2 regions of the Streptomyces sp. NBC_00029 genome follow, and region 2 is predicted to be linked to the other one. Evidence: riboswitches for the same ligand, from Rfam matches in the RefSeq annotation. Region 2 holds a riboswitch; the other holds the start of a gene.
What was found. A riboswitch is a leader RNA that binds a small molecule or an ion and turns the genes downstream of it on or off. The one in region 2 is predicted to bind S-adenosylmethionine.
Positions count from the first base shown of each region.

Region 1 (15,524 bases), 1.4 Mb from region 2:
CAAGCCCCGTGAGGTCAACTGGATCTTCGGCTTCCTGCTGCTGGTCCTCGGCATGTTCACCGGCTTCACCGGTTACTCGCTGCCGGACGACCTGCTCTCGGGTACCGGTGTCCGCTTCATGCAGGGCGCCATCCTGTCCGTCCCGGTCGTCGGCACGTACCTGTCGATGTTCCTGTTCGGCGGGGAGTTCCCGGGCGGCGACTTCGTCGCACGGTTCTACTCGGTGCACATCCTGCTGCTGCCCGGCATCATGATGGGCCTGCTCGTGGCCCACCTGATCCTGGTCTTCTACCACAAGCACACCCAGTTCGCGGGCCCCGGCAAGACGAACAACAACGTCGTCGGCATGCCGCTGCTGCCGGTCTACATGGCCAAGGCCGGAGGCTTCTTCTTCCTGGTCTTCGGTGTCATCTCGGCCGTCGCGGCCATCGCCACGATCAACCCGATCTGGGCGCTCGGCCCGTACCGCCCGGACCACGTGTCCACCGGTGCGCAGCCCGACTGGTACATGGGTATGCCGGAAGGCCTGATCCGGGCCATGCCCGGCTGGGAGATCAACCTGTGGGGCCACACGCTCGTCCTGGGCGTGTTCATCCCGCTGCTGCTCTTCCCGCTGGTCCTGGGCGCGATCGCCGTCTGGCCCTTCATCGAGTCCTGGGTCACCGGGGACAAGCGCGAGCACCACATCCTGGACCGCCCGCGCAACGTCCCGACCCGCACCGCCTTCGGTGTCGCCTGGATCGCGGAGTACATCGTGCTCCTGATCGGCGGTGGAAACGACATGTTCGCGCAGTACTTCCACCTCTCGATCAACTCGATCACCTGGTTCGTCCGGATCGGCTTCTTCGTCGTCCCGGTCCTCGCCTTCATCGTCACCAAGCGGATCTGCCTCGGCCTCCAGCGCCGGGACCACGACAAGGTGCTGCACGGTCGAGAGACCGGCATCATCAAGCGTCTGCCGCACGGTGAGTTCGTCGAGGTCCACGAGCCGCTGTCGCAGGGCAAGCTGCACACTCTCACCACGCACGAGCAGTACAAGCCGATCGAGATCGGCCCGACGGTCGACGAGAACGGTGTCGAGCGCAAGGTGAAGGCCACCGAGAAGCTGCGCGCGAAGCTCAGCAAGGGCTTCTACGGCGAGAACAACCAGATTCCGAAGCCCACGGTGGAGGAATACAAGGAGATCCAGTCCGGCCACGGCCACCACTGATCCCCGCATGAACGCATGAGGGACTGATTTCGGTCAGTCCTGGTGTCGCCACGGCGAGAGCCCCGTCCAGTGTCTGGACGGGGCTCTTTGCCGTAACCGGGGCTGGATAGGCTGAACCCGACCGATTCGACGTGGGCGGCAGAATATGGGGACGGCCCACCAACAGCAGGAGCGGACCATGAACGTTGCGACCCCGGCAGGCGGCGACAGCGTGGCGGCCCGTGGGTGGCCGGGCGTTCTCGACGCTCTGCTGACCGGCCAGGACCTGCGCGCCGAGGACACCGCCTGGGCGATGGACCGGATCATGCGCGGGGAGGCCACCGACGCCCAGATCGCCGGCTTCACCGTCGCGCTGCGGGCCAAGGGCGAGACGGTCGCGGAGATCAACGGCCTCGTACGGGCGATGTACGAGCACGCCAACCTGATCGAGGTCCCGGGCCGCACGGTCGACATCGTCGGCACCGGCGGCGACGGGGCCAAAACGGTGAACATCTCCACGATGTCCGCGATCGTGGTGGCCGGCACCGGCGCCAAGGTCGTCAAGCACGGCAACCGGGCCGCGTCCTCCGCCAGCGGCTCCTCGGACGTGCTGGAGAAGCTCGGGGTCAACCTCAACCTCAGCACCGCCCGGGTCGTCGAGGTCGCCGAGGAGGCGGGCATCACCTTCTGCTTCGCGGTGAAGTTCCACCCGGCCCTGCGCCACGTGGCGGCGGCCCGCAAGGAACTCGGCATCCGCACCACCTTCAACATCCTCGGCCCGCTGACGAACCCGGCCCGGGTGCGGGCCCAGGCCTCGGGCGTGGCCGACCCCCGGATGGCTCCGATCGTGGCGGGCGTCCTCGCCGAGCGGGGCTCCTCCGCGCTGGTCTTCCGCGGCGACGACGGCCTGGACGAACTGACCACGGCGTCGACCTCGCGGATCTGGTGGGTCCGCGACGGCAAGGTCACCGAGCAGACCTTCGACCCGCGCGACGTGGGCATCTCCCTGGTCGACGTCTCCGCGCTCGCCGGCGGGGACCCCTCCTACAACGCGGACGTGGCCCGCCGCCTGCTGGCCGGCGAGACCGGCCCGGTCCGTGACGCCGTGCTGCTGAACTCGGCGGCGGCCCTGGTGGCCCTGGACCCCGGCACGGGCACCCTGGAGGAGCAGATCGCGGCCGGCATCACCCGTGCGGCCGAATCGATCGACTCGGGTGCGGCGCGGGCCGCCCTGGAGCGCTGGGTGGCGGCCAGCAACGCGTAGCGGCGCCGGAACGGCGTGAAAGCGATGACCCCGTTCCACCATGCGGACCGGGGTCTTGCGTTCGCGTGATCTTGTGGCAGGATGCTGAACAGGTCACGAGTGACAGCGTTTAGGCCCCGGCTTGCTGTCCGGCAACCCTCCTTCCGTGGCGGGGTGCCCCGGGTGATGACCAGGTCGTAGGCAGCAAGGCCTACGGCAAGCGCGGATCCCTCGACACCAGGGGTCCTGGTCTCTCGAGGAGCGTTTTCCGTGAGCAAGCGAATGCGATAGGGCGACTCCGCCCCCACTTCACCCTCGGACCAGGGCTGCTTCCGTGCGGCCTCCTCACCTTCCGGGGATCTTCCCGTACCCACGTGCGTACGGGCACACCGAAGCCATTCAGCCCTGCCTGCCGGGAGATATCGCCATGTCCGCATCCCTGAACACCGCTGCCCCCGCCGTCGCCGCCGTCGCCACCGCCGTGGACCCCGCCTGTGCCGAGCCGCTCGCGGTCCTCGGCCGGGACGTCACCGTTCCCCTCGTCACCGGCGGCGAGGTCACCTACGCGGCCCTCGACTACGCGGCCAGCGCCCCCGCCCTGCAGCGCGTCTGGGACGACGTGGCCGCGTACGCCCCGTACTACGGCAGCGTGCACCGCGGCGCCGGGTACCTCTCGCAGCTCTCCACCGACCTCTTCGAGCAGAGCCGCGTCACCGTCGCCGAGTTCCTCGACTGCCGACCCACCGACCAGGTCGTCTTCACCCGGTCCACCACCGACTCGCTGAACCTGCTCGCCGCCGTACTCCCCGCCGACTGCCAGGTGTTCGTCTTCGAGACCGAACACCACGCCTCCCTGCTGCCGTGGGTGGACGCGCAGGTCACCTACCTCAACGCGCCGCGCACCCCGGCCGAGGCCGTCGCCACTCTGGAGCGGGCCCTCGCCGACCGCGACCCCTACGGTCCCGCCCTCGTCTGCGTCACCGGCGCCTCCAACGTCACCGGCGAGCTGTGGCCCGTCAAGGAACTCGCCGCCGCCGCGCACGCCCACGGCGCGCGCATCGTGCTGGACGCCGCTCAACTGGCCCCGCACCACCCCGTCTCCGTCCAGGAGCTCGACGTCGACTGGGTCGCCTTCTCCGGGCACAAGCTCTACGCGCCCTTCGGCTCGGGCGTGCTCGCCGGCCGCGCGGACTGGCTGCAGCAGGCCCAGCCGTACCTGGCCGGCGGCGGGGCCTCCCGCAAGGTCGCCCGGCGCGAGGACGGCGGCGTGGACGTCGAGTGGCACACCACGGCCGCCCGCCACGAGGCCGGCTCCCCGAACGTCATCGGCGTCTACTCCATCGCCTCGGCCTGCAAGGCCCTGACCGAGGCGGGCTTCGAGAACCTCGTCGCCCGCGAGCAGCACCTCGTCGCGAAGGTCCGCAGCGGCCTGGCGGAGGTCCCGGCGGTGCGGATCCTCTCCCTCTTCGGCGACGACGCCCCGCGGGTCGGCGTCATCTCCTTCGTGGTGGACGGCTGGAACAGCTCCCACTTCGCGGCGGCCCTGTCCGCGGAGTACGGGATCGGCGTCCGCGACGGCCTGTTCTGCGCCCACCCGCTGGTCCGCACCCTGCTCGGCAGCGAGCCGCAGGCCCAGGGCGAATGCGGTGCCCCGGAGGCAGCCCCGGGGGAGCGCTCCCTGAACGCGATCCGCGTCAGCTTCGGTGCGGGCACCCCCGACGAGCACGTGGACCGCTTCGTCCGCGCGGTGAAGGAACTCGTCGCGGACGGTGCGAAGTGGCAGTACCGCACGGAGGAAGGCCGCTGCGTCCCGGCCGTGTGACACCGTACGGATCATGAGCTACTGGGATCCGATACCGACCCTCCGCGCCTGCGTGGAGGGCCAGCCCCTGCCGGGCCTGGCCGAGTGGGTGCCCGTGTACGACACCCTCTTGTGGGACGCCTGGCCCGACGCGTGGTCGGACCGTAACTGGCGGAACGTGCCGGGGCCGTTCTACGGAGCCGTGACGGACACCTGCTGGGTGGGCCGCGAGGTCGCGCCGGACCACATCCTTTACGACGACGAGTCCGGCCAGGAGTTCGTCTACCGCCAGCCGCGCACGCCCGAGGAGACGTACCGGGTCATGGCCGCGGCCTGGCAGGACCCGATGGCCGGATTCGCGAGCGACGGGGACGAGCGGTGGACGCCGGAGCTGGTGCGGGAGTGGTGGCGGGACCGGGGCCGCGTCCGCGAGTGGGCCGTGGGCCTGGAGCGGAGCTGGTCGGTGTCGGCGCGGCCGGACGAACGCGAGGCGGCGGGCGGGGCCGGGGCGTACGTGGCGTACATCGACGACGGCCTGGAGGAGTACCTGCGCGGCTACGTCTTCCACCTGGCGGAAGGCCGCCCGGCGGGTCCGTCGGACCGCCTGCCGCGGCTCTGACCCTGCGGTGACCGTAGCGCGGGGCCGGTGCCCTGCGGGCGGGCTCGGCGGTGCCGGTCTGCTCGGGCCTGTCCCGGCCCGGGGGGCGCCTCAAGCGCCGGCGGGGCTGGGTGGTGTGGGGCGGTGCCCCGCACGAGAGTCTCCTCGGCCAATGCCCTGCGGCGCGGGCTGTCCCGGCCCGGGCCGCGCCTCAAGCGCCGGCGGGGCTGGGTGGTGTGGGGTGGTGCCCCGCACGAGAGTCTCCTCGGCTCGGCGCACGCGGGCCCGTCACGGACAGGCGGCCGCGGTCGCGCGCTCGTCCTCCGGGGACCCTCCTGCGTGTCCCCACCCCACGGCAGGACTCCGACCGTGCCAGCCGTCGGCGGAGGGGAGGGGGCGTGGCGGGGTGTCCCCGCAGGACGAGCGCGCAACCCAGGCCGCATAGTTCGACCACGGCCGTAGGCGCGAGCCGAGGAGATACCCCGGTGCGGCACCACGGACCGACCTGCGCCGAGCAGCCCGCACACCCCAGCCCCGCCGGCGATTGAGGCGCGGCCCGAGGCACGACGCGGCCGAGCCGCACACCGCAGGGCACACCGCCGAGCAGCCCGCAGGGTGCTACGCGTCCAGGCCGATCGCGAACGCCGCCTCCAGGTCGTGCTGCGAGTACGTGCGGAAGGCCACGTGCGTGTCCGTCGCCTCGACGCCCGGGATCTTGCTGATGCGGCCGGGGATGATGTCCGCCAGGTTCTCGTGGCGGGCCACGCGGACCAGCGCGATCAGGTCGTACGTCCCCGTGACGGAGTAGACCTCGCTGACGTTCTCGAGGGCGGCGATGGACTCGGCGATCTCGGGGATCCGGTCCACGCTGGTCTTGATGAGCACGATCGCGGTGATCACGGCTGGCTGTCTCCCTCGGTGGCCGTCGCTGGTCGCCTCACTCTAGTCGCACCCCGATAGCGGGCCCACGCGTACAGGAAGCCGAGGGAGAAGCCCACCAGATGGGCCAGATAGGCGACCCCCGGCCCGCTGCCGGCCCGCTGCGCCGCCACCCATTGCAGGGCGAACCAGAAGAGCAGCACCATCCACGCGGGGAACCGCAGCGGCAGGAAGAAGAGGAAGGGGAACAGGCTCGTCACCCTCGCCCGCGGGAGCAGGAAGAGGAAGGCGCCCAGTACGGCCGAGATGGCACCGGACGCACCGACCAGCGTCTGCGGGGACCCCGCGTTGGCCGCCGCGTACGCCGCCATCGCCAGGTAGCCCGTACAGAGGTAGAAGACGATGAAGGCCGGGCGGCCCATCCGTTCCTCCGCCATCGCGCCGAAGACGTGCAGGAAGAGCATGTTCCCGAGCAGGTGCAGCCAGCTGCCGTGGACGAACAATGCGGTCAGCGGGGTCAGCCAGGCGCGCGGGGTGCCCGTGAAGAGCTCGTCCGGGACGACGCCCCAGCGCCGGAAGTACGCGGCCCCGGCGGACAGCAGCTCGTCGCCCGTCCCGTAGACCGGATTGAGTCCCGAGGCCGGACCGAGGACGAACACCACGGCGCAGCCCGCCATCAGCGCATGGGTGACCACCGGTCCCCGGGCGGCCTCGCGAACGGCCCGCCACCTTACGATCATGTGACAGAGCATGACGCAAGGGGACCCACCTGAAGCGGTGGCAGGCCGTAGGGTTACGAGCTGCGGTCCGCAGGACGACGCATACGGCGGCGCGGGCAGCTTTAATTGAATCAGCTACGAAGGAGAGAGCGGCCTGATGACGGTTCCCCTGCCGACCGACACCACCCGGTGGCGCTGCACCCTGTGCGGCAACCTCACGCGCTTCGACGTCACCCGATCGTCGAAGGTCGTGGAGTACGTCCACCTGGACCTCGCCGGGGAGCCCAAGGTCGAGGAACGCGAGGTGGTCAATGAGACCATCGAGTCGGTCCGCTGCCGCTGGTGCAACGCGGTGGACCAGATCGAGCTCGTGGACAGGCCGGGCGCGGACTCCTGACGGAGGCGCACCCACAGGAAGATCACGGTAGGGGTGACGGATTGTGGAGCCAGCAAGCGGCGCTGAGCCGGCCGACGCGGCCGGCGACGCCGCCGAGGCGCTCGACCACCCGCTGCCGGAAGGCGTGCGGCGCCGGGTCGTCGCGCTCGTCTCGGACGCCTTCGGCGGACTGACGGTCGCGGACCTCCCGGCGCAGCTGCGCCAGTATGCCCGGTTCACCCCGACCCGGCGCGCCAAGTTCGCGGGCAACGCCATGGCCGCGGCGGTCGAGTCCGACGCCGTGTTCCGGAGCAGGGTCGCGGACAAGGTGCGCGAGGCGCAGGCCGATCTGGCCGCCGCGCTGGAGGCGGGCGCGCCGCCGGCGGCCGCGGATCCGCTGGACGTCGCGGCCGCCGCCTTCGTCCTGCGGCCGGCCGGCTGGGTCAAGCTGGTGGCCGCCGCGGGCGAGGAGGCGCAGCGCGCCGACGCCGAGCGGGTCGGCGAAGAGACCCGGCGCGAGCTGGAGCGCCTGCGCGAGGAGCTGGCCCACGTACGGGAACTGCAGCGCACGGGCGGCGATCAGGTGCGGGCCGAGCTGGACGCGGCCCGCAAGGAAGCGGAATCGCTTCAGCGCAAGCTGCGCAGCGCCCTGAGCGACGTCAAGCGGGGTGAAGCGGCCCTGCGCAAGGTGAATGCGGAGATCGACGGGATCCGCGGCGACGCGGCCGCCCGGGTGGCCGCCGCCGAGAGCGAGTCCCGTCGGGTCAAGTCGCGTCTCGCGGAGGTGGAGACGGCGCTGGAGACCTCGCGCCGGGCCACGCGCGAGGGGCGCAGCATCGAGGACATGCGGCTGCGGCTGCTGCTGGACACCGTGCTGGACGCGGCCCAGGGGCTGCGCCGGGAGCTCGCCCTGCCGCCCCTGTCGACGCGGCCGGCGGACACCGTGGAGGCGGTGGAGCCGGGCCGGATGACGCCGAAGGACATCGCGGCGCGGGCCCTGTCGGAGACGGATCCGGCGTTGCTGGACCAGCTGTTGGCGTTGCCCCAGGCCCATCTGGTGGTCGACGGCTACAACGTGACGAAGACCGGCTATCCGACGATGCCGCTGGAGAAGCAGCGGCTGCGGCTGCTGGGCGGGCTGTCGATGCTGGCCGCGCAGACGGGCGCGGAGATGACCTGTGTCTTCGACGGGGCGGAGCTGGCGGCCCCGGTGCTGCTCGCGCCGCCGCGCGGGGTGCGGGTGCTGTTCTCCAAGGCCGGGGTGACGGCGGACGAGCTGATCCGCCAGCTGGTGCGTGCGGAGCCGCCCGGCCGGCCGGTGGTCGTGGTCTCCACGGACCGGGAGGTCGCCGACGGGGTGGCCAAGGCGGGAGCGAGGCCCGTAACGTCCGCTTTGTTGCTGAAGCGGCTTTCGCGCGTTTCCTAACTCCCGTGCCGAATGCCGGAATTGATGGGTCCTGTGGAGGACGCACCGTCAAGTGCCCTGCACAGAGCGTGCGCTGTAGGTAAAGAACCTGGTGAGGGACCGAATTTTTTCCCGGCAGGATTTGAACTGATCACAGATGGGTCACTAGGGTCTGGTCAAACCTTCGTGCGGTAGATCACTCATTCGGAGTGGCGGCGAAGGTGCTGCCGAGTTGCGTTCTTCGGCGGCTCGAGGAAGAAGGAGCTCGCCTTCGTGGCGTCCCACCGTCGACCCAAGCAGCCGACCCGCGCTCGTGTGACCGTGCTCACCTCGGTCGCGGCCGCGGCCGTCGCCCTCTCCGCCCAGGGCGCCTCCGCCGCTCCGGCCAAGCCGAGCAAGGACGAGGTCAAGACCCAGGTCGACGCCCTCTACGAAGAGGCGGAGCAGGCCACCGAGAAGTACAACGGGGCCCAGGAACGCCAGGACAAGCTGGAGAAGGAGATCGGGCAGCTCCAGGACCAGGTGGCGCGCGGGCAGGGCGACCTCAACGACCTGCGCAGCACGCTCGGTTCGATGGCCAGCGCCCAGTACCGCAACGGAGGCATAGACCCCTCCCTCGCCCTCCTCCTCTCCGAGGACCCCGACAGCTACCTCGACAAGGCCTCCACCCTGGAGCACTTGAGCGGCAAGCAGGTCGAAGCGGTCCAGAAGATCCAGGCGAAGCAGCGCACCCTCGCGCAGCAGCGTCAGGAGGCCTCCGGCAAGCTCGCCGACCTCGACGCGACCCGCAAGGAACTCGCCGAGAAGAAGAAGGTCTCGACGGAGAAGCTCGCCGCGGCCCAGGCCCTGCTCAACACCCTGACCGCGCAGGAGCGTTCCGCGCTCAAGGACGAGGAGACGCGCGCGAGCCGCGCCGACAGCTCCCGCGTCGACCTCGGCAACGTGAAGGCCTCCGGCCGCGCCGGAGCCGCCCTCGCCGCCGCCAAGACCAAGCTGGGCTTCACCTACCAGTCCGGCGGCACCGGCCCCAACGTCTACGACTGCTCGGGCCTGACCCAGTGGGCGTACAAGCAGGCCGGCGTCAACATCAGCCGCACCACCTTCACCCAGGTGAACGACGGCACGCGCATCAGCCGCAGCCAGCTCCAGCCCGGTGACCTCGTCTTCTTCTACGGGGACCTGCACCACGTCGGCCTCTACGCCGGCAACAACATGACGCTGCACGCCTCGAACCCGCGCAGCGGCATCAAGTACGAGTCCATGGACAACATGCCGTTCCAGTTCGGCGTCCGGATCGGCTGATCCGCTCCGCCCCGCGGTCCGGGACGCGCCGTACGCCGCCCATCCGGGCGAATTCCCGGGCCCGCGTCTGACCACACGCCCCGCCGGTGACCTGCGTCTCCTGCGGGGCGTCGGCATGTGCGCCCTCCGGCGGTCGTTGGCCGACGTGTGGTGGCGCCGCTACTGTCTGCCAGCGCGGAACCCGGCACACGGCCGTCCACGGGGGGCGGACCCGGGCCCCGCACAGCGGAAGGGAGCGGTTTCACGTGGCGTCCCATCGCCGGCCCGGGCTCGGCAGCCTCGACCGGAACACGAAGGTCACCGTCCTCACCGCCGCCGCGGCCACGGCCGCGGTCGCCATGACGGGAGTACCCGCAAGTGCGGCCCCCGGACTCCCGCACGAACCCGGCGGCGGGGCGAGAACCGGCATCAGCGCCCAGGTCGACCGGCTCTTCGAGGAGGCCGAGCAGGCCACCGAACGCTTCAACGAGGCCGGCGAGAAGGCCGACCGGCTCCGCGCAGAGGTCAACCGGGCCCAGGACGCGGTGGCCCGCGGCCAGGAACGCATCAACACCATGCGGGGCGTCCTCGGCACCTTCGCCGGGGCCCAGTACCGCAGCGGCGGCATCGACCCCGCCGTCGGGCTGATGCTGGCCGAGAACCCCGACGCGTACCTGGAGCAGGCCGCCGCCCTCGACCGGCTGACCGGCCGCCAGGCCCGGCAGCTCGACGAACTCCGCGAGGAGCAGCGCGAACTGGGCCAGGAGCGCCAGGAGGCCTCCCGCAAGCTCGCCGAACTCGACGCCCTGCGCTCCGACGTGGCCCGGCACAAGCGCTCCGTCACCGCGAAGCTCGCGGCCGCCCGGCGGCTGCTCAACGCCATGCCCTCCGAGGAGCGGGCCGACTACGAGCGCGCCTCGCGCTCAGGGGGCCGCCCCGAGGGGCTGCCCGACCTCCCCTCCCTCGGCCCCTCCTCGGGGCGCGCCGCGACCGCCGTGATGGCGGCCCGGGCCGCGGTCGGCCGGCCTTACGTGTGGGGCTCCACCGGCCCCTCCGGCTTCGACTGCTCCGGGCTGATGGTCTGGTCGTACCGGCAGGCGGGGGTCTCCCTGCCGCGCACCTCGCAGGCCCAGCGGCACGCCGGGCGGCAGGTGCCGCTGTCGCAGGCCCGTCCGGGCGACCTGGTGACGTACCGCTCGGACGCCAGCCACGTCGGCATGTACGTGGGCAACGGCCAGGTGGTGCACGCGCCGTACCCCGGGGCCCGGGTGCGCTACGACCCCGTCGGGATGATGCCCGTCTCTTCGGTGACCCGCCCCTGACCGCACCCGTGCGTACGATCGTCGGATGTCCCCCGTCCGACGGTCCCTCGTACGCGTGCTGCCGCTCCTGCTGAGCGCGCTGCTCGCCGGGTGCGGGGCGCCCGCACCGCGGGACGGCGCCGAGCGGGACATCCGGGAGGCCGTCGCCGACTGGTCGCGGACGCCGCCCGCGCAGCTCGCCGGGATCCCGCTGGAGGGATGGGAGTACGAGGTCTCCGCGGTCGGGCGCGACGGCGCGGGGGCCACCGCCCGGGCCGAGCTGCGCTACCGGCTGGCCGGCTACGACGCGGCCGCGGCCGCCTCGGCCCGCGAGGTGCGCCTCACCCGGGACGGCGGGCGGTGGCGGGTCACCGGCGACCGGGCCGCGCCGGGCGCGCTGCCGCAGCTTTGGGACCAGGGCCCGGTGGCGGTGGTCCGCGGGGCGCACTCGCTGGTGCTGGGCGTCGGGCAGGACGCCGGGACGCTGTCCGCGATCGCGGCGGAGGCCGACCGGGCGGTGCCGGCGGTGAGCAAGGCCTGGCCTGGGCCCTGGGCGGGGCGGGCGGTGGTCCTGGTGCCCGGTTCGGTGGACCGGATGGCGCAGCTGCTGGGCCGCCCGGCCGCCGAGTACCGGGGCATGGGGGCCGTCACGACCGGCCGGGTGGGTGCGGCTGCGGCCCCCGCCGACCGCGTCGTCGTCAACCCGGAGGGGTGGGCGGAGCTCAGCCCGGCGGGCCGCGCGGTCGTCCTGACCCACGAGGTCACCCATGTGGCCACCCGGGCGGCGACCACCGCGACCACCCCGCTGTGGCTCTCCGAGGGCTTCGCGGACTGGGCGGCGTACCGCGCGGGCCCCGCCACCCCGGAGCAGGCCGCCCCCGCGCTGGCCAGGGCCGTGCGGCGGGGCGACGTGCCGGGCGAGCTGCCCGGGGCGCGGGACTTCGCCTTCGGCGGCGACCCGGAGGCGCTGGCGCGGGCCTACGAGGGGTCCTGGCTGGCCTGCCGGATGATCGCGGAGCGATGGGGCGAGGCGGCGCTGGTGGACCTGTACGGGAGGGCGGGGCGCGAGCCGTGGCCGGTGGCGGTGCGGGGGGCCCTCGGCGTGGATCCGGCGGCGCTGACGGAGGACTGGCGCCAAGCCCTGCGGGAGGAGTTCCGCTGAGGGCGTCCGGTACGTTGGCAGCGATGCACAAGACGCTGATCGTGACCAACGACTTCCCGCCGCGACCGGGCGGCATTCAGGCCTTCCTGCACAACATGGCGCTACGGCTGGATCCCGACCGGATCGTCGTCTACGCCTCCACCTGGAAGCACAGCGCGGAGGGCCGCGAGGCCACCGCGGCCTTCGACGCGGAGCAGCCGTTCCAGGTGGTCCGCGACCGTACGACGATGCTGCTGCCGACCCCGCGCGTGACGCGGCGGGCGGTGGGCCTGCTGCGCGAACACGGCTGCGAGTCGGTGTGGTTCGGGGCGGCGGCACCGCTCGGGCTGATGGGCCCGGCGCTGCGGCGGGCGGGTGCGCGGCGGATCGTGGCGACCACGCACGGGCACGAGGCGGGCTGGGCCCAGCTGCCGGCCGCGCGGCAGCTGCTGCGGCGGATCGGCGAGGGCACCGACACGCTGACCTACCTGGGGGAGTACACGCGCTCGCGGATCGCCTCCGCGGTGACGGACCGGGCGGCGGCCCGGATGGTCCAACTCCCGCCGGGCGTGGACGAGAAGACCTTCCACCCGGGATCGGGCGGAGCGGAGGTGCGGGCCCGCCTCGGGCTGACGGAGCGGCCGGTGGTCGTCTGCGTCTCCCGGCTGGTGCCGCGCAAGGGGCAGGACACGCTGATCGAGGCGATGCCGCGGATCCTGGCGGCGGTGCCCGACGCGGTGCTGCTGATCGTGGGCGGCGGGCCCTACGAGGCGGACCTGCGGGAGCTGGCCGTCCGGACGGGGGTCGCGGACTCGGTCGTCTTCACCGGAGCCGTCCCGTGGTCGCAGCTCCCGGCCCACTACGGCGCGGGTGACGTCTTCGCCATGCCGTGCCGGACCCGGCGGGGCGGACTGGACGTGGAGGGGCTCGGCATCGTCTACCTGGAGGCCTCGGCGACGGGTCTGCCGGTGATCGCGGGCGACTCGGGCGGGGCGCCGGACGCGGTGCTGGACGGTGAGACGGGCTGGGTCGTTCGGGGCGGATCCCCCGAGGAGGCGGCGGACCGGATCGTCACCCTGCTGCAGGATCCGGAGCTGCGGGCGCGTATGGGCGCTGCCGGCCGTGCATGGGTCGAGGACCGCTGGCGCTGGGACCTTCTGGCCGAACGGCTTCGCGAGCTGCTCTGATCGCCGGGTGCGGCGCCGCTGCCGGGGGCCCTGCCCCCGGACCCCCGCTCCTCAAACGCCGGCGGGGCTGGATTCGGCTGCTGCCGTTCGCCTGGCGCGGGCTGAAACTGTCAGCCCGCGCCGGCAATATCCGGCCCCTCCGGCGTTTGAGGAGCGGGGTTCGGGGCGGAGCCCCGACGGCGGAGCCGCCGGTAAGCATCTGCGCAGCCACGTCTGACTGTTCCTCAGATGTCTGTCAATACCGCGGCTGGGCGGAAGGCTGGATTCCGCCCATGATGCGGCCATGACATCCAATCTGACGCGCCGTCACCTGTTGGGACTCGGCGCCCTCTCGACCGCCGCCGCACTCGGCTTCACCAGGATCGGGGCGGCCTCCGCCGCGGCCGTGGAGCCCGCCGCCGCCCAGTACGCCCCCGCCATCGTCGTCGGCTCCGGCTACGGATCCGCCGTCGCCGCCCTGCGCCTCGGGCAGGCGGGCGTACGCACCGTCGTGCTGGAGATGGGCCGGCTCTGGGACACTCCCGGACCCGACGGCAAGGTCTTCCCCTCCACCTCCGCGCCCGACCAGCGCTCCATGTGGTTCCGCAACCGCACCGAGGCCCCGCTCGCCCAGTTCCTCTGGCTCGACGTGGTCAACCGCGACATCAGCCCGTACCCCGGCGTCCTCGACCGCGTGAACTACGGCGACATGTCCGTGTACGTGGGGCGCGGGGTCGGGGGCGGATCGCTCGTCAACGGCGGGATGGCCCCGACGCCCCGGCGCTCGTACTTCTCCGAGGTGCTGCCCCAGGTCGACGCCGACGAGATGTACGGCACGTACTACCCCCGCGCCCGTGCCATGCTCGGGGTGAACGACATCGACCCGGCCTGGTTCGAGTCCACCGAGTGGTACCGCTTCGCCCGGATCTCCCGCAAGCACGCCCAGAACACCGGCCTGAAGACCGTCTTCGTCCCCAACGTCTACGACTTCGAGCACATGAAGCGCGAGGCGGCCGGCACCGCCCCCCGCTCGGCACTGGCCGGCGAGGTCATCTACGGCAACAACCACGGCAAGAAGAGCGTCGACAAGACCTACCTCGCCGCAGCCCTGGGCACCGGGAACGTCACCATCGAGACCATGCAGCGCGTGGTCGGCGTACGGCCCGATCCGGCCGGCGGGTACGTCCTGACGGTGCGGACCAGCGATGTCACCGGACGGGTCACCCAGGTCCGCGAACTCGGCTGCAGGCAGCTCTTCCTCGGGGCCGGGAGCCTCGGCACCACCGAGATCCTGCTGCGGGCCCGCGAGAGCGGAACCCTGCCCGCGCTCAGCGACAGGGTCGGGCTCGGCTGGGGCCCCAACGGCAACATCATGACGGCCCGCGCCAACCACCTGTGGGACACGGTCGGCTGCAACCAGGCCACCATGCCCGCGATGGGCATCGACGACTGGGACAACGCCGCGAATCCGGTCTTCGCCGAGATCGCCCCGCTCCCCATGGGCATCGAGCACTGGATCTCGATGTACCTGGCCATCACCAAGAACCGGGAGCGCGGGCACTTCACCTACGACGCCGCCACCGACTCGGCGCGGCTCAACTGGCGGCGGGACCAGAACACGCCCTCGGTCAACGCGGCGAAGAACCTCTTCGACCGCATCAACCGGCGGAACTTCACCATCTACCGCTACGACCTCTTCGGCGGGAACAAGGCCTTCGCCGACAACTTCACCTACCACCCGCTCGGCGGCTGCGTCCTCGGGGACGCCACCGACGTGTACGGGCGGGCCAAGGGATATCAGGGGCTGTACGTGGTCGACAGCTCCCTGATCCCCGGATCGCTCGGCGTGAACCCGTTCGTGACCGTCACCGCCCTCGCGGAGCGGAACATGGCACGGATCCTCGCCGAGGACCCCCGCTAGCGCGAGGCCGGCCGCGGACTAGCCGCGGTAGAGCGCCTCGATCTCGTCCGCGTAGTCCTTCGCCACCACGTTGCGCTTGAGCTTCAGCGACGGCGTGATGTGGCCCGACTCCTCCGTGAACTGGGAGGGCAGAATGCGGAATTTCCGCACCGATTCCGCCTTGGAGACCGCCGCATTGCCGTCGTCGATCGCCTTCTGGACGGCGGCGATGAGGTCCGCGTCCTCGCGCAGCTCCGCCGCCGTGACCCCGGCCGGCTTGCCGTTCTCCGCGGCCCAGCGGCCGAGGAACTCCTCGTCGATCGTGACCAGCGCGGCCACGAACGGCCTCGCGTCGCCGACCACCATGCACTCCGCGACCAGCGCGTGCGCCCGGATCCGGTCCTCGATCACCGCGGGGGCCACGTTCTTGCCGCCCGCCGTGACGATGAGCTCCTTCTTGCGGCCCGTGATCGTGAGGTAGCCGTCCTCGTCGAGGGTGCCGACGTCGCCGGTGTGGAACCAGCC
Region 1 is NZ_CP108292.1:2,892,478-2,908,001, reverse strand. It holds gene OG753_RS13920 (ubiquinol-cytochrome c reductase cytochrome b subunit) at 1-1,210, shown strand, start outside; gene trpD (anthranilate phosphoribosyltransferase) at 1,389-2,453, shown strand; SAM riboswitch class IV at 2,545-2,661, shown strand; gene OG753_RS13910 (aminotransferase class V-fold PLP-dependent enzyme) at 2,860-4,254, shown strand; gene OG753_RS13905 (ferredoxin) at 4,268-4,852, shown strand; gene OG753_RS13900 (Lrp/AsnC family transcriptional regulator) at 5,450-5,731, opposite strand; gene OG753_RS13895 (rhomboid family intramembrane serine protease) at 5,728-6,450, opposite strand; gene OG753_RS13890 (hypothetical protein) at 6,587-6,826, shown strand; gene OG753_RS13885 (NYN domain-containing protein) at 6,867-8,231, shown strand; gene OG753_RS13880 (NlpC/P60 family protein) at 8,484-9,512, shown strand; gene OG753_RS13875 (NlpC/P60 family protein) at 9,758-10,813, shown strand; gene OG753_RS13870 (hypothetical protein) at 10,839-11,954, shown strand; gene OG753_RS13865 (glycosyltransferase family 4 protein) at 11,978-13,120, shown strand; gene OG753_RS13860 (GMC oxidoreductase) at 13,404-15,020, shown strand; gene OG753_RS13855 (AMP-dependent synthetase/ligase) at 15,039-15,524, opposite strand, start outside.
Region 1: linked by a shared signal. The riboswitch ahead of OG753_RS13910 (aminotransferase class V-fold PLP-dependent enzyme) and the one ahead of thrC (threonine synthase) in region 2 are both predicted to bind S-adenosylmethionine.

Region 2 (15,524 bases):
TCTCGAACTCGACCCGCTGACCCTCTTCAAGGGTGCGGTACCCGTCCATCTGGATGGCGCTGTAGTGGACGAACACATCCGCACCACCGTCGACCGCGATGAAGCCGTAGCCCTTCTCCGCGTTGAACCACTTGACGGTGCCCTGAGCCATGCCTAACTCCCCTATTACTGGCCCTTGCGCAGGAACGCACTTCGCGATCCCGGGTCAGAACTTGCGTCGGAACGCGTCGACCGAGGCTGAATGTATCTGCGCGGATGCTGTCTGCAACAGGTCAATCCGATGAGAATTCTGGACACCGAGAAACATTGAAATAGAGTGAAAATTTGCCATACTCCAGGGCAACTCGGGCCTGACATATCTCGCCAAAGCCCCATACCGCACTTGCACATTGGCCCGATGTCGACCCTCACGCGGCCCGTTCATATGCGGCGGGCAAGAACAGCGGAGGGGACTTCCCCAACCCTACCGTGCCCAATCAAGCAGAATTGCCCCCTCCGCTTTTAGCGGAGGGGGCAATTTCGGTTTGCGCGTGTCACCTAGGAGGTGATCCCGGGGATCCGGGGAATCAGCAACCGCCCGCGACGGCCGGGATGATCGAGACACCGGAGCCGTCCGGCGTCGCCGCCTGCAGCCCGCCCTCGAAGCGCACGTCGTCGTCGTTGACGTAGACGTTCACGAAACGGCGCAGCTTGCCCTGGTCGTCCAGGACGCGCGCGGCGATGCCCGGGTGGCTCTTCTCCAGGGACTCGATGACCTCGGCGAGGTTCGCGCCCTCGGCCGGGACCTCGGCGGCGCCGCCGGTGTAGGTGCGCAGGATGGTGGGGATGCGGACGTTGACGCTCATGGCGCTACTGCCTTTCCGGTAGGGCGGAGGAGAGGGTGTCGGACGGACCCGGTCAGACCAGGCCGGCGGCGCGGAACGCGTCCAGACTCGGGCGGATGGTGGCGGTCTGCCCGCTGTCCGCGGCCACCGCCTCCAGGGTCTTGAGGCCGTCACCGGTGTTGAGGACCACGGTGGTCAGCGTCGGGTCGAGCTGCCCGTTCTCGATCAGCTTCTTCGTCACGCCGACGGTCACGCCGCCCGCGGTCTCGGCGAAGATGCCCTCGGTCTGCGCGAGGATCTTGATCGCCTCGACGACCTGCTCGTCGTTGACGTCCTCGACGAAGCCACCGGTGCGGCGCGCGATGTCCAGGACGTACGGGCCGTCCGCCGGGTTGCCGATCGCGAGGGACTTGGCGATGGTGTTCGGCTTCTGCGGGCGGACCACGTCGTGACCGGCCTTGAAGGCGGTGGACACCGGGGAGCAGCCCTCGGCCTGGGCGCCGAAGATCTTGTACGGCTTGTCCTCGACGAGACCGAGCTTGATCAGCTCCTGCAGACCCTTGTCGATCTTCGTCAGCTGCGAGCCGGACGCGATCGGGATCACCAGCTGGTCGGGCAGCTGCCAGCCGAGCTGCTCGCAGATCTCGTACGCCAGGGTCTTGGAACCCTCGCCGTAGTACGGGCGGAGGTTCACGTTGACGAAGCCCCAGCCCTCGCCCAGCGGGTCGCCGATGAGCTCGGAGCAGAAGCGGTTGACGTCGTCGTAGTTGCCCTCGATGCCGACCAGGTCGCCGCCGTACACGCCGGCCATGACGACCTTGCCCTGCTCCAGGTCGTGCGGGATGAACACGCAGGAGCGGAAGCCGGCCCGGGCGGCCGCGGCGCCGACGGCGCCGGCCAGGTTGCCGGTCGAGGAGCAGGAGAGGGTGGTGAAGCCGAAGGCGCGGGCGGCCTCGACGGCGATGGCCACGACGCGGTCCTTGAAGGAGTGCGTCGGGTTGCCGGAGTCGTCCTTGACGTACAGCTTGCCGGTGACGCCCAGCTCCTTGGCCAGGTTCTGGGCGTCCACGAGCTTGGTGAAGCCCGGGTTCAGGCTCGGCTTGGAGGCGACGTCCGCGGGGACGGGAAGCAGCGGCGCGTAGCGCCAGATGTTGTTCGGGCCGGCCTCGATCGCGGCACGCAGGGCATCGGGGTCACCGGTCGGAAGGTCGTAGGCGACTTCCAGCGGTCCGAAGCACTCGGCGCACGCGAAGATGGGGCCGAGCTCGAAGCGGGTACCGCACTCACGACAGGAAAGGCCGGTGGCAGGTCCGAGATCAACAGAGGTGGCGACAGTCTGTGCAGCCATGATGGCGAGGCCCTTTCTCCTCATCTTCCCCATGGCGCACTTCGCCATGAGACGGAATTGGCACCTTCCCTAGCCGGGGACCTCGCTGACGAGCGCTGCTGCGCGATCGCGAGAACCGACTGGAGGGTTGCCGGGGCTTCAACGGGCCGTGTCCCTCTGCCCCTCTGGATGAGCGGTATGGCACCGGGCGGCGCGCTCTTCGGCGCGCCCGGGCGTTTGTCGCGAGGACCCCCGGCATGCGGTGGTCCTTCGCGTTGTTCAAGACTGTAACCGAAGGGCCGGGCGGTTGAGACAGGCGTCCGAACCTCGAGATGGATCACATACCGGCGAATATCGCCGACACGCAGGGAGTGCTGAGGGTGCTGGAAGAGGTGGAGCGATGGCTGGCCGACCGCTCCTGGTCCGCCGCCGACCGACCGCTCGACCAGCTGCTCGACCGGAAACGGGCGGCCGGGACGACGGTCAGCGTCGTGCTGCCCGCGCTCGACGAGGAGGCGACGGTCGGCGCGATCGTCGAGGTGATCCGGCGTGAGCTGATCGAGTCACTGCCCGTCCCCCTGGTGGACGAGCTGGTCGTCATCGACTCGGGGTCCACCGACCGCACCGCGGAGGTCGCGGCGAAGGCCGGGGCCCGGGTGGTGCACCGCGACGAGGTGCTGCCGCGCATCCCGGCGCTGCCCGGCAAGGGCGAGGTCCTGTGGCGCTCGCTGCTGGCCACCGGCGGGGACATCGTCTGCTTCGTCGACGCCGATCTGCGGGACTTCTCCGCCTCCTTCGTCTCCGGGATCGTCGGCCCGCTGCTGACCGACCCGGACGTGCAGTTCGTCAAGGCGATGTACGACCGCCCGCTCGGCGACGCTCCCGGCCAGGGCGGCCGGGTCACCGAGCTCGTCGCCCGCCCGCTCCTGAACCTGCACTGGCCGCAGCTGGCCGGCTTCGTCCAGCCGCTGGGCGGCGAGTACGCCGTACGCCGCTCCCTGCTGGAACGGCTGCCGTTCCCCGTCGGGTACGGCGTCGAGCTGGGCCTGCTGGTCGACGCCCTGCACACGGTCGGTCTGGACGCGCTGGCCCAGGTGGACGTCGGCGTACGGGTCCACCGCCACCAGGACGGGCAGGCGCTGGGCCGGATGGCCGCGGCGATCTACCGCACCGCCCAGGTACGCCTCTCGCGCGGGCATCTCGTACGGCCCGAGCTGACGCAGTTCGAGCGCGGGCCGGAGGGGTTCGTGCCGCGGACGTACCCGGTGGACACCGAGGAACGGCCGCCGATGGCGGGCATCAAGGAGTACGCACTGCGGCGCGTGGCGTGAGGAAACGTACGGTTTGAGCAGGGGTGGGCCGGGCTAGGTTGGCCGCATGGCTTCCCAGGTGCTCGTTGCAGCGAACCGCGGCCCCCTTTCCTACGCCCTGGCCGAGGACGGAGCGCTCAGCGCCCGGCGCGGCGGGGGCGGTCTCGTCTCCGGACTCTCCACGGCCCTCGCGGAGCAGCCGGAGGCATTGTGGATCTGTGCGGCGCTGTCGGACGCGGACCGTGAGGCGGTCCGCCGGGGTGTGGCCGAGCCGGGCGTCCGGATGCTGGACATCGATCCCAGCATGTACGACGACGCGTACAACGGCATCGCCAACTCCGTGCTCTGGTTCACCCACCACCACCTGTACGACGTCCCGCGCGAGCCGGTCTTCGACGCCGAATTCCGCCGCCGGTGGGAGTCGTACGAGCGCTACAACCAGGCCTTCGCCGAAGCCCTGGCCGAGGAGGCCGCGCAGGGCGCGTCGGTCCTGGTCCAGGACTACCACCTGGCCCTGGTGCCCGGACTGCTGCGGGTGCTCCGGCCCGACCTGCGGATCGCGCACTTCACGCACACCCCGTGGGCCTCGCCCGGCTACCTCGCCATGCTGCCTGACCAGGTGCGCGAGACCCTGCTCTGGGGCATGCTCGGCGCGGACGTGCTCGGCTTCCACACCGAGGCCTGGGCGGCCGAGTTCCTGGGATCGGCGCAGCTGGACGACGCGTGGGGCCGGTCCACGGTGCAGGACGGCTCGGTGGTGGAACACCAGCGGTACTCGGTGTGGCCGGCCCGCACCACCCGGGTGTGCGCGTACCCGCTGGGCGTGGACGGCGACGAGCTGCGGGCGCTGGCGAACCGGCCGGAGGTCAACGACAAGCTGGCGGAGCTGCGGGCGGAGGTCGACGGACTGCGGACGATCGTCCGCGTGGACCGCACCGAACTGTCGAAGAACATCCTGCGCGGCCTGCTGGCCTACCGGGAACTGCTGACCGCGCGCCCCCAGTGGCGCGGCCGGGTGGTCCACCTGGCATCGGCCTACCCGTCGCGGCAGGACCTGCGGGTCTACCGGGAGTACACGGCGGCGGTGGCGGAGCTGGCGGCGGAGATCAACGCGGAGTTCGGCACGGAGGACTGGCAGCCGGTGCTGGTGTCGGTGAAGGACGACTTCGCGCGCTCACTGGCGGCGTACCGGCTGGCGGACGTGGCGCTGGTGAATCCGGTGCGGGACGGGATGAACCTGGTGGCGAAGGAGATCCCGGTGGTGTCGGAGGCGGGCTGCGTGCTGGTGCTGTCCACAGGGGCGGGGGCGTACGAGGAACTCCGCCGGGACGCGGTGACGGTGAACCCGTACGACGTGACGCAGACGGCGGAGGCGCTGCACACGGCGCTGTCGATGCCGGTGGCCGAGCGCGCGGAACGCTGCAAGCGCCTCGCGGCGGCGGCGACGTCCCTTCCCCCGGCCCAGTGGTTCACGGCCCAGCTCTCGGCCCTGACCGACTGACCACCCTGCGGCGCCGCTGCCGGGGCTCCGCCCCGGACCCCGCTCCTCAAACGCCGGAGGGGCTGAAACACAGGCGGCGGCGCCCCCACAGCGGACCGTCAGGGGCGGATGGCCGCGGCCAGGGTGGCCAGGAAGGCGGCGACCGGGCCCGGGCCGGGGAGGACCAGGTCGGCCCGCGCGGCGAGCTCGGGGACCTCCGCGGAGCCACTGCACACCAGCAGCCCCGGCAGGCCGTCCGTACGGCCCTTCTCCACCGCCGCGAACGCCGCCAGGTCACCCAGGTCGTCGCCCGCGTACAGCACCGCCTCTGCGTCCCGCTCCGCCAGGAACTCCGTCAGGGCGACGCCCTTGTCCATGCCGGGCGGCCTCAGCTCCAGCACCGCCCGCCCCGGCTCGACCATCAGCCCGTGCCGCGCCGCCAGCTCGGCCAGGGGTTCGCGCAGCGCCGCGAAGGCCGCCGCCGGATCCTCCGCCCGCCGGGTGTGCACGGCCAGGGCCCGGCCCTTCTCCTCGATCCAGGTGCCGCGCCAGGCCCCGATGGAGTCCAGGAACCCCGGCAGCTCGGCCCGGACCGCCGCCACCCCGGGGTGCTCGGCGGGCGCGTGGACGATGCCGCTGACGGCGTCCCAGCGTTCGGCCCCGTAGTGGCCGAGGACGACCAGGTGCTGCAGGCCGGGGACCCCGGCGAAGCCTCCGTAGCGGACGGCGACGCCCGCAGGCCGTCCGGTGATCACTGCCACCGAGTCGACCTCGGGTGCGAGTGCGGACAGGGCCGGGACGGCTCCGGGGTGGGCTCGGGCCTGGTCCGGGTCCGGGACGATGTCGGCGAGAGTGCCGTCGAAGTCCAGGGCGACCACGGACCGGCGGGGTGCGCGGAGCAGGGCTTCGAGTCCCTCGCGTCCGGCTGCGGTGACGGGCATCGGCAAGTCGTGCGGATGGCTCCCCATACGCACGACCCTAACGGCCCAACGGTGGGACGGCTACGGCTATCGCCGGGCCCGCTGCGCCTCGCGGATCCTGCGCAGCCGGTTCACCGTGCCGGGCGCGTGGGCCAGCGCCCGCGGGTCGTCCATCAGCGCGTTGAGCAGCTGGTAGTAGCGGACGGGGGTCATCCCCAGCCCTTCCCGGATGGCCCGTTCCTTGGCTCCGGGCCCGGGCCAGGTGCGTCCCTCGTACCCGAGCACCGCGGCCTCCGTGGCCGTCAGCTGCCCGTCGTCCGTCATACCGCCAGATTAACGCCGGGCTCTGACACCCGGCCCGCCGGCACCGACCGTGCGCCCAGGCCGGACGCACCGGTCAGCAGTCCCGGCCCGCGCGCCCGGCCCGCGCGCCCCGGTCAGCGCGGCTCCGCCGTCCGGGCCGACGTGGCGATCTCCTCCAGCACCTTCGCCGGCTGTCCGCCCGGCTGGACGGTCTTGCCGATGTTCTGCTTGATGTCCTCGCTGACGCCCGCCCAGGACTTCTTGCCGACCGGGTAGAGCCGCGAGCCGGGCAGCGCCGTCAGGAACGGCTTCAGCTGCGGCGCCGAGCCGCCCGTCGCCGCCTGCTTGGCCTGGTAGCCGCTGGTGGTGGCGGGCAGCAGGTCGTACTTCTCGGTGAAGGCCGTCACGTTCTTCGGCTGGTACAGGAAGTCCAGGAACTTGCCGGACTGCGCGCGGTGGCCGGTCTTGAAGGCCATGACCCAGTCCGCGACGCCCATCGCGGGCTGATCGCTGCCGTCGGAGGTCGGCAGCGGCACCATGCCGAACTTCACGCCCTTGGCCTCGGCCTGCTTGAGCAGCGTCGGGTGCCCGTTGAGCATGCCGACCTCGCCCTTGGTGAAGGCGTCGAAGGCGGCCTGCCGGTCCAGCTTGCCGGGCTCCACGGGGCCGGTCAGCCCCTGGCCGACCATCTTGTCCCGCAGGAACTCCAGCGCCTTGACGTTGGGGGCGGAGTCGATCGCGTACGACTCCTCGTTGTCGGTGTAGCCGCCACCGCCCGCGAGCATCCACATCATGGTCTCGGCCTGCGCCTCCTCGCGGCCCAGCGGCACCGCGAAGGGGGTGGGCACGTTCGCGGCCTTGAGCTTCTTGGCGGCGGCTTCCAGGTCCGCCCAGCTCTTCGGCTGCCAGCCCTTGGCGTCCTTGGCGATCACTCCGGCCTCGGCCAGCAGCTTCTCGTTGTAGAAGAGCAGCCGGGTGCTGGCCACGAAGGGCATGCCGTACTGGACCTGCTTGACCTTGCCGGCGTCGGCGAGCGGGCCGAGGAAGTCGGCCTCGGTCTTCACGGAGAGCAGCTCTTCCGCCGAGTACAGCTTTCCGGCGGCCGCGTAGTCGGAGTAGGCGCCGATCTGGGCGATGTCGGGGGCCTTGCCGGCCTTGACCATGTCGCCGACCTTGGCGTCGACCTCGGACCAGGAGTAGACGCTGACCTCGACGTTTATGCCCGGGTGGTCCTTCTCGAAGGCTTCGGCGAGGCCCTTCCAGTAGGCCTGGGAGGAGTTCTGCGGATTGTCCCCGTAGTCGGCCGCCACGACCCGCAGGGTCACCTCGTTGTCTCCGGTGAGTCCGCCGAGGGCTCCGCAGCCGGTCAGCGTCACGGCGGTCAGGCACAGCACGGCACCGGACGCGGCCAGGCTCAGGTAACGGCCCTTCACAGTTCTCCATCCACCCCTTGTTGTACGTACGATCCACGTAAGGTCTACACCACTTTGGCGGCTCGTCCACATCGGGCTCCCCACCTGGGTTCCGAATTTGTATGGCCGGTCAACAATCTCCCTCATTGGACTAGACCTTTCCCCGCCGAACACGCGAGACTGTCTCTGTGAAATCCGTGAAACACGTCATCGCCCTCGATGTGGGCGGCACCGGGATGAAGGCCGCCCTCGTCGCCGACGACGGCACCCTGCTCCACGAAGCGCGCCGGGCCACCGGCCGCGAGCGGGGCCCCGACGCCGTCGTCGAGACGATCCAGGACTTCGCCGCCGAGCTGCTCGACACCGGCCGGGAGCGCTTCGGACGGCCCGCCTCGGCCGCCGGGGTCGCCGTCCCGGGCATCGTCGACGCCGAGAACGGGATCGCCGTCTACGCGGCGAACCTGGGCTGGCGCGACGTACCGATGCGCGACCTGCTCAGCAGACGCCTCGGCGGCATCCCGGTGGCCCTCGGCCACGACGTGCGCACGGGCGGACTCGCCGAGGGCCGCATCGGCGCAGGCCGCGGCGCCGACCGCTTCCTCTTCGTCCCGCTGGGCACCGGCATCGCCGGAGCCATCGGCATCGCCGGCCGCATCGAGGCCGGTGCCCACGGCTACGCGGGCGAGATCGGGCACATCGTGGTGCGCCCGGGCGGCCCCGCCTGCGGCTGCGGCCAGCACGGCTGCCTGGAGACCCTCGCCTCCGCGGCGGCCGTCAGCCGCGCCTGGGCGGAGGCCTCCGGCGACCCCGCGGCCGACGCCGCGGACTGCGCCAAGGCCGTCGAATCCGGTGACGCGCGCGCCCGGGAGGTCTGGCTCGCCGCCGTCGGCGCCCTCGCCGACGGACTGGTCACCGCCATCACCCTGCTGGACCCCCGCACGCTGATCATCGGTGGCGGGCTGGCGGAGGCCGGGGAAACCTTGTTCACACCACTACGGACGGCCGTGGAGGAGCGCGTGACGTTCCAGCGGCTCCCCCACATCGTTCCGGCTGCCCTCGGGGACACCGCCGGATGCCTGGGCGCAGGGCTGCTCGCCTGGGACCTACTCGCCACGGAGGTACCTGCCTGATGTCCGGAAGCGCACACAGCACTGTTCTTTCCGGCGCCAGGGTGGTGCTGCCCACCGGGACGGTGGCGAGCGGCAGGGTCATCGTCGACGGCGACCGCATCGCCGGCAGCGCCGACGCGGGCACGCGCACCGTCGACCTGTCCGGGCACTGGATCGTCCCCGGCTTCGTCGACATCCACAACCACGGCGGCGGCGGCGCCTCGTTCACCTCCGGCACCGCCGAGGACGTCCTCAAGGGCGTCCGCACCCACCGCGAGCACGGCACCACCACCCTCGTCGCCTCCACCGTCACCGGCGACCTGGACGAACTGGCCCGCCGCGCCGCCCTGCTCGCCGAACTGACGCAAGCGGGCGAGATCGCCGGCATCCACTTCGAGGGGCCGTTCATCAACCCCTGCCGCAAGGGCGCGCACAAGGAGGACCTGCTCCGCGACCCCGACCCGGCCGAGGTCCGCAAGCTGATCGACGCCGCGCACGGCGCCGCCCGCATGTTCACCCTGGCCACCGAACTGCCGGGCGGCCTGGACTCCGTACGGCTGCTCGCCGAGCACGGGGTCATCGCGGCGATCGGCCACACGGACGCCACCTACGAGCAGACGCGCGCCGCCATCGACGCGGGCGCGACCGTGGCCACCCACCTCTTCAACGCGATGCCGCCCCTCGCCCACCGCGAGCCCGGCCCGATCGCCGCGCTGCTGGAGGACGAGCGGATCACCGTCGAGCTCATCAACGACGGCACCCACCTGCACCCGGCGGCCCTCGAACTCGCCTTCCACCACGCGGGCGCGCACCGCGTGGCGCTGATCACCGACGCGATGGACGCGGCCGGCTTCGGCGACGGGACCTACCACCTCGGCCCGCTGGAGGTCGAGGTCAGGCACGGCGTGGCACGGCTGGTGGAGGGCGGCTCCATCGCCGGCTCGACCCTCACCCTGGACACCGCCTTCAAGCGCTCGGTGACCCTCGACAAGCTGCCGGTGGAGTCCGTGGTCCAGGCGATCTCGGCCAATCCCGCCAAGCTGATCGGCCTGTACGACGAGATCGGCTCGCTGGAGCCCGGCAAGTACGCGGACCTCGTCGTCCTGGACGCCGCCTTCGACGTCAAGGGCGTCATGCGCCGCGGCGAATGGATCGTCAGCCCGCCCTCCTGACCGCACATCTGACGGCCGACCGGCCGTAAGCAGGGAGAACGGTCGGCCCGAGGGCTGGGCCGACCGGCTTCCGTTTGGCATGATCCCGGCAGCAACAGACCCGGGAGTGCCCATGATCCTTACCGTGACGCTCAACACCGCGCTCGACGTCACGTACCAAGTGCCACGGCTGCTTCCGCACGCCTCGCACCGGGTCTCCACCGTCTCCGAACGCCCCGGCGGCAAGGGCCTCAACGTCGCGCACGTGCTGGCCGCGATCGGCCACGAGGTGACGGCGACGGGCTTCGCGGGCGGCCCGGTCGGCTCCGTCGTACGGGGTCTGCTGGAGCGGTCCCCGGGCGTGGTGGACGCCCTGGTGCCCTGCGCGGGCAACACCCGCCGCACGGTCGCCGTGGCCGACGCGGCCTCCGGCGACACCACGCAGTTCAACGAGCCCGGCCCGCTGATCACGGCCGCGGAGTGGTCGCGGTTCCTCGCCCGGTACGAGGACCTCGTGTACGGCGCCGACGCCGTCGCCCTGTGCGGCAGCCTCCCGCCCGGAGTGCCGGTGGGCGCGTACGCCCTGCTCGTCCGCTCGGCCCGGGCGGCCGGAGTGCCCGTCCTGCTGGACGCCAGTGGCGAGGCCCTGCGCCGCGGGGTCGCCGCCCGCCCCGAGATCATCAAGCCGAACGCCGCCGAACTGGCCGAGCTCACCGGATCCCGCGACCCGCTCCCCGCCACCCGCGACGCCCGCCGCCGGGGCGCCCACGCGGTGGTCACCTCGCTCGGCCCGGCCGGCCTGCTGGCCGCCACCGCCGAGGGCACCTGGCAGGCGTCCCCGCCGCGCGCCCTGTCCGGCAACCCCACCGGAGCCGGGGACTCCGCGGTGGCCGGCCTGCTGTCGGCGGTGGCGGAGGGCCTCGACTGGCCGGCTCGCCTCTCCCGCGCGGTGGCCCTCTCGGCGGCCACGGTCCTCGCCCCGACGGCAGGAGCGTTCGACGCCGGCGTCTACGAGGAGCTGCGGCACGCCGTACGCGTCCGTGCCGGCGGCTGACGACCCGGCAGGTCCGCCCCGCCCTTCCGCACGCTGCCCTGCGCACAAGGGCCGGCAGGCCCTCCGTACGACGACATCAGGCCCTGCCGCGCGTGCGCGGCAGGGCCTGATGTGCGTGGCCGGGACGTGTGTCCCCGGCGTCAGCGCCTGACGTGGCCCGCAGCCAGCTCCAGCTGGTCGAAGACGACGTCGCACTGGTTGCCGGCCTCGCACGAGATCCTCATCGCGTTCGTGCCCTTCTTGAGGTTGATGAACGCGAAGGTGCGCGTCCATCCCTTGTCCCAGGCGCCGTCCGCAGCCTTCGCGAAGTTGTCCAGGTTCAGCGACTGGTTCGGGCTCTGCCCGTTGACCGTGAGGGTCGCCTTGCCGGGCTTGCCGGGAACGCCGTAGTTGACGAACAGCGTGTATTCGCCGGCCTCCGGCACGTCCACCGTCCAGGTGAGCGCCGCACCCTGCTGGTTGAAGCCGGCGACGTACTGGCCGCCCGAGCTCTTCGAACCGGGCACCGTGTTCTCCAGCCGCGCACCACCGGTCAGCACCATGCCCGCACCGGCGGCCTCGCCCTTCGGCAGCGGGGCCTGCGAGGGCTTGGGGCTGCTCGGGGCCGGGCTGGCCGGGTTCTGCGGGGCCGCGGACTGCTGGCCGCCGTTCGCCGAGGGCTCTTCCTTGCCCTTGTCCTTGTCGCCGAACTGCAGGGCCGCGACGATGCCGATCACGACCACGGCCACCACTGCGACCGCCGCGATCAGCAGACCGCGACGGCTGGAGCTGCCGCCGCCGCGACCGCCGTGACCACCGCCGTGACCGCCCGGGTGCGCGACCGTCTGGGTCTGGTGCTGCGGGGAGTGCGCCTGCTGCGCCGGAACGCCGTAGCCGCCCGCCTGGAGGGCTTCCGGGGACTGGTACTGCGGGTACGGGGTCTGCGGGGTGTTCTGCTGGTGCGGGACGGGGCCGCGCGGGCCGCCGTTCCGCCGGTCCCCGACCGTACGCACCTGGTGGTGCGAGGTGCGCGGGACACCGGGCTGGGGACCGTTGTGACCGCCGCCCGACGCGCCCGGGTAGCCGTATCCACCGCCCGACGCGGGCGGTGTGGCTCCGGCCGCCTGGCCATCCTCGTAGAGGTAGCCGAACGGATCGTCGTCCTCGGGCTTGTTCGCCCCACCGTGCGGGACGTTGTTCGCGGGCGTCGTCATCGCAGGTCACTCCTTTCGACCCCCGGGAGCCTACCCCGAACACGTGCACCCACGGGCGGCAGATCGCCTCAGCCCGCCCTGCGATGGGCCTTCGACCGGGACCTCTTCTCGATATACATCCGCTGATCGGCGGAGCGCAGCACCTCGTCGGCGGACATCCCGCAGCTGGCCCATCCGATGCCGAAACTGGCCCCGACCCGCACCGCACGGCCGTCCACCCTGATCGGCGGGATGATCGCGTTGCGGAGCCGGACCGCGAGGTCGGCGGCGTCCGCCGCGCCGAGGCCGTCGGCCAGGACGACGAATTCATCACCACCCAGCCGGGCGACGGTGTCACCGTCCCTGACGCCGGTCGTCAGCCGCCGGGCGACCTCGATCAGGACCGCGTCGCCCGTGTGGTGCCCGAACCGGTCGTTGATCGACTTGAAGCCGTCGAGGTCGCAGAAGAGGACCGCGAGCCCCTTCGTACCGTCGTCGATGTCGGTCGCGGGCGCCACCGTGTGCACGTGGTGGTCGTACGGGCCGTCCGACGGGGCGGGCGGCGCCCCGGGGAACTCGAAGGGGTCCGCCCCGGCGAAACGGTCTGGGCCGTCGGCGTGAAACCCGTGCTCACCGGCACCACCCGCCTCCGCCCCCACCGGGTGCCCGTCATGCCCCGCGTGGCCGCCGTGAGCCGCGTGGCCGCCGTGCGCCGCGTGGCCGTCGTACCCGTCACGCCCCTCGAAGGCCGCGTCCAGCGCCTCGATCGCGGAGGCCCGTACGGACTGTGGCCTGCGGCACAGCCGCGCGCCGAGCCGGGCCCGCAGCTCGGCGCTGTTGGGCAGGCCGGTCAGCGAGTCGTGGCTGGCGCGGTGGGCGAGCTGGAGCTCGTGCCGCTTGCGCTCCTCGATGTCCTCGACGTGCGTGAGCAGGAACCGGGGCCCGTCGGCGGCGTCGGCGACGACGGAATTGCGCAGCGAGACCCATACATACGTGCCGTCGCGGCGGCCCAGGCGCAGCTCGGCGCGGCCGCCCTCGGCGGACGTGCGCAGCAGGGTGCCGATGTCCTCGGGGTGGACCAGGTCGGAGAAGGAGTAGCGGCGCAGGACGGAGGCGGGGCGGCCGAGCAGCCGGCACAGCGCGTCGTTGGTCCGCAGCAGCCGGCCGTGCTGGTCGCCGCCCATCTCGGCGATGGCCATGCCGCTGGGCGCGTACTCGAAGGCCTGGCGGAACGACTCTTCACTGGCCCGCAGCGCCTGCTGCTCGCGCTCCAGCCGGACGAGGGCGCGCTGCATGTTCGCCCGGAGCCTGGCATTGCTGATGGCAATCGCCGCCTGGAAGGCGTACATCTGGAGCGCTTCGCGGCCCCAGGCTCCCGGCCGGCGGCCGTTGCGCGGTCTGTCCACCGAAATGACACCCAGAAGTTCCCCGCCGGACGCATACATGGGCGCATAGAGCCGGTCCTCGGGATGCCACTCGTCCTCGAAGCGCGGATCGGGGCCGTCGGTGTGCCACTGGGGGACGTCGTCCTCCATGAGGACCCAGCCCTCGGTGTGCGGGATGAACCTGAGTCCGTCCCAGTTCTCACCCATCGTCAGGCGGCGTTCCCAGGAGGCGCGGGAGCCGACCCGGCCGGTGATGAGGGCCTCCGCGGCGGGGTCGCCGGCGAAGGCGGCGACGACGAGATCACCGTCCGGGCGAACGAGGTTGACACAGGCGAGTTCGTAGCCGAGGCCCACGACGATGCCGTCCACGACGGTCTGCAGAGTGTCCGCCAGGCTCCGGGCCGTATTGAGCTCGGCCACCACCCGGTGCAGCTGCCGCAGGGTCGCAAGACGGACGTACGGCTCCGACTCGGTCTCCATTGCTCGCTCTCCCCGAGACCTCGACAGCAACTCCAGGTTTGTCATCGGCGTTTCGTTGCGGTGTCCCGTCCACTGAATCACAGTGAGCTGTGCGCCAGGTACACAGGGTCAACAAATCTTGCCCTCTGTGACTCAAGTCACATCAGGTGAATATCGGTGCGCAGTGGGCTCGTGCACGACTGGGAGCGCTCCCTCTCATTCCCGAGAGCAAACGATACGCCCGGGCCTAGGCCAAGGGGCGGGGACGCGACTCGGACCAGGGCCCGATGTGCGGCGCGGAAGGGCGAGATTAGCGTTTCAGCGTGCTGAAGACGACCCCCGTACCCACCCCGCCCCACGGAAACCCCCATGCTGAGGGAGTGAGCAATGACGAGTTCCGGGCCGCGATGTCCCGGCTGGCGGCGGGCGTGTGCCTGATCACCGCGCACGAGCCCCCGCTGTCGGCCGACGGCCCCCGCGGCGAGGACGTCGGCATGACGGCGACGGCCTTCATGTCCGTCTCCCTGGATCCCCCGCTGGTCCTGGTGAGCCTGCGCGAGGGGTCCCGGATGGACGACCTGCTGGCGGAACAGCCGCTGTGGGCGGTCTCGGTGCTCGCCGACCACCAGCTCCAGGTTGCGGGCCGCTTCGCGATGAAGGGCCGCATCAGCGACCGGCTGCTCTTCGCCGATCTGCCGTACGTACGCGGCGAGGCCTCCGGCGCACCCCTGCTGACCGGCGCCCTGGCCACCCTGGAGTGCCGTACGGAGAACCGCGTCGAGGCGGGCGACCACACCCTGGTCGTCGGCCGGGTCCTGGCGGCCGGCCTGCCGTCCCCCGACTCGCCGCCGCTGACGTACTTCCGCGGGCGCTACCGGCACCTGAGCCAGTAGGGGCCCGCCGGGAGCGGCTACCAGTCCCGGGCCGTGCGGCCGCGCTTGGTCTCGCCCCGCGCCTTCTTCTCGCGCAGCCGGCGCTCATTGATCCCGCGCGGGATCTTCGTCGCCCGGCGCTGCTTCGGCGGCGGCGCCGTCGCCTCGGCCAGCAGCGAGGCCAGCCGGACCAGCGCCATCTCCCGGTTGCGCAGCTGCGAGCGGTGCTCGGAGGCCCGTACGGTCACCACGCCGTCCACCAGCTTCGCCGCGAGGCGCTCCAGCGCCCGCTCCTTCCACACCTCCGGCAGCGCCTTGGTGGCCGCCAGGTCGAACAGCAGCTCCGCGCGCGAGTCCGAGGTGTTCACGTGCTGACCGCCCGGTCCGGAGGATCGCGAAAAGCGCCAGGCGAGCTCTCCCTCGGGGAGCACGACCGAACCGCGGATGACATAAGGACCAGGCATGCCCCTATGATCCGCCCCCGCCCGGGCATCCGTCACCCGCATTTACCGCCCCCGCGCCGGGCCCGCGGAAATTCCCCCGTCACGGACAATTCACGACGGGAACCCGACCGGCCTCTCGTCGCGTTATAGGGGGCAGCGGTAGTTTGACCGCCTGTACGTGCATGTTGGATGAGGAAAGGGACATTCCCATGGCTGTCAGCCTGTCCAAGGGCGGCAACGTCTCGCTCACGAAGGAGGCCCCCGGCCTCGCTGCCGTCACGGTCGGCCTCGGCTGGGACGTCC
Region 2 is NZ_CP108292.1:4,282,198-4,297,721, forward strand. It holds gene OG753_RS20030 (cold-shock protein) at 1-151, opposite strand, end outside; gene OG753_RS20035 (MoaD/ThiS family protein) at 567-845, opposite strand; gene thrC (threonine synthase) at 898-2,172, opposite strand; SAM riboswitch class I at 2,190-2,347, opposite strand; gene OG753_RS20045 (glucosyl-3-phosphoglycerate synthase) at 2,532-3,482, shown strand; gene OG753_RS20050 (trehalose-6-phosphate synthase) at 3,529-4,962, shown strand; gene otsB (trehalose-phosphatase) at 5,061-5,909, opposite strand; gene OG753_RS20060 (DUF3263 domain-containing protein) at 5,949-6,185, opposite strand; gene OG753_RS20065 (extracellular solute-binding protein) at 6,299-7,597, opposite strand; gene OG753_RS20070 (ROK family protein) at 7,774-8,706, shown strand; gene nagA (N-acetylglucosamine-6-phosphate deacetylase) at 8,706-9,857, shown strand; gene OG753_RS20080 (1-phosphofructokinase family hexose kinase) at 9,970-10,890, shown strand; gene OG753_RS20085 (CBM35 domain-containing protein) at 11,031-12,083, opposite strand; gene cdgB (diguanylate cyclase CdgB) at 12,152-13,927, opposite strand; gene OG753_RS20095 (flavin reductase family protein) at 14,230-14,799, shown strand; gene arfB (alternative ribosome rescue aminoacyl-tRNA hydrolase ArfB) at 14,817-15,242, opposite strand; gene OG753_RS20105 (TerD family protein) at 15,431-15,524, shown strand, end outside.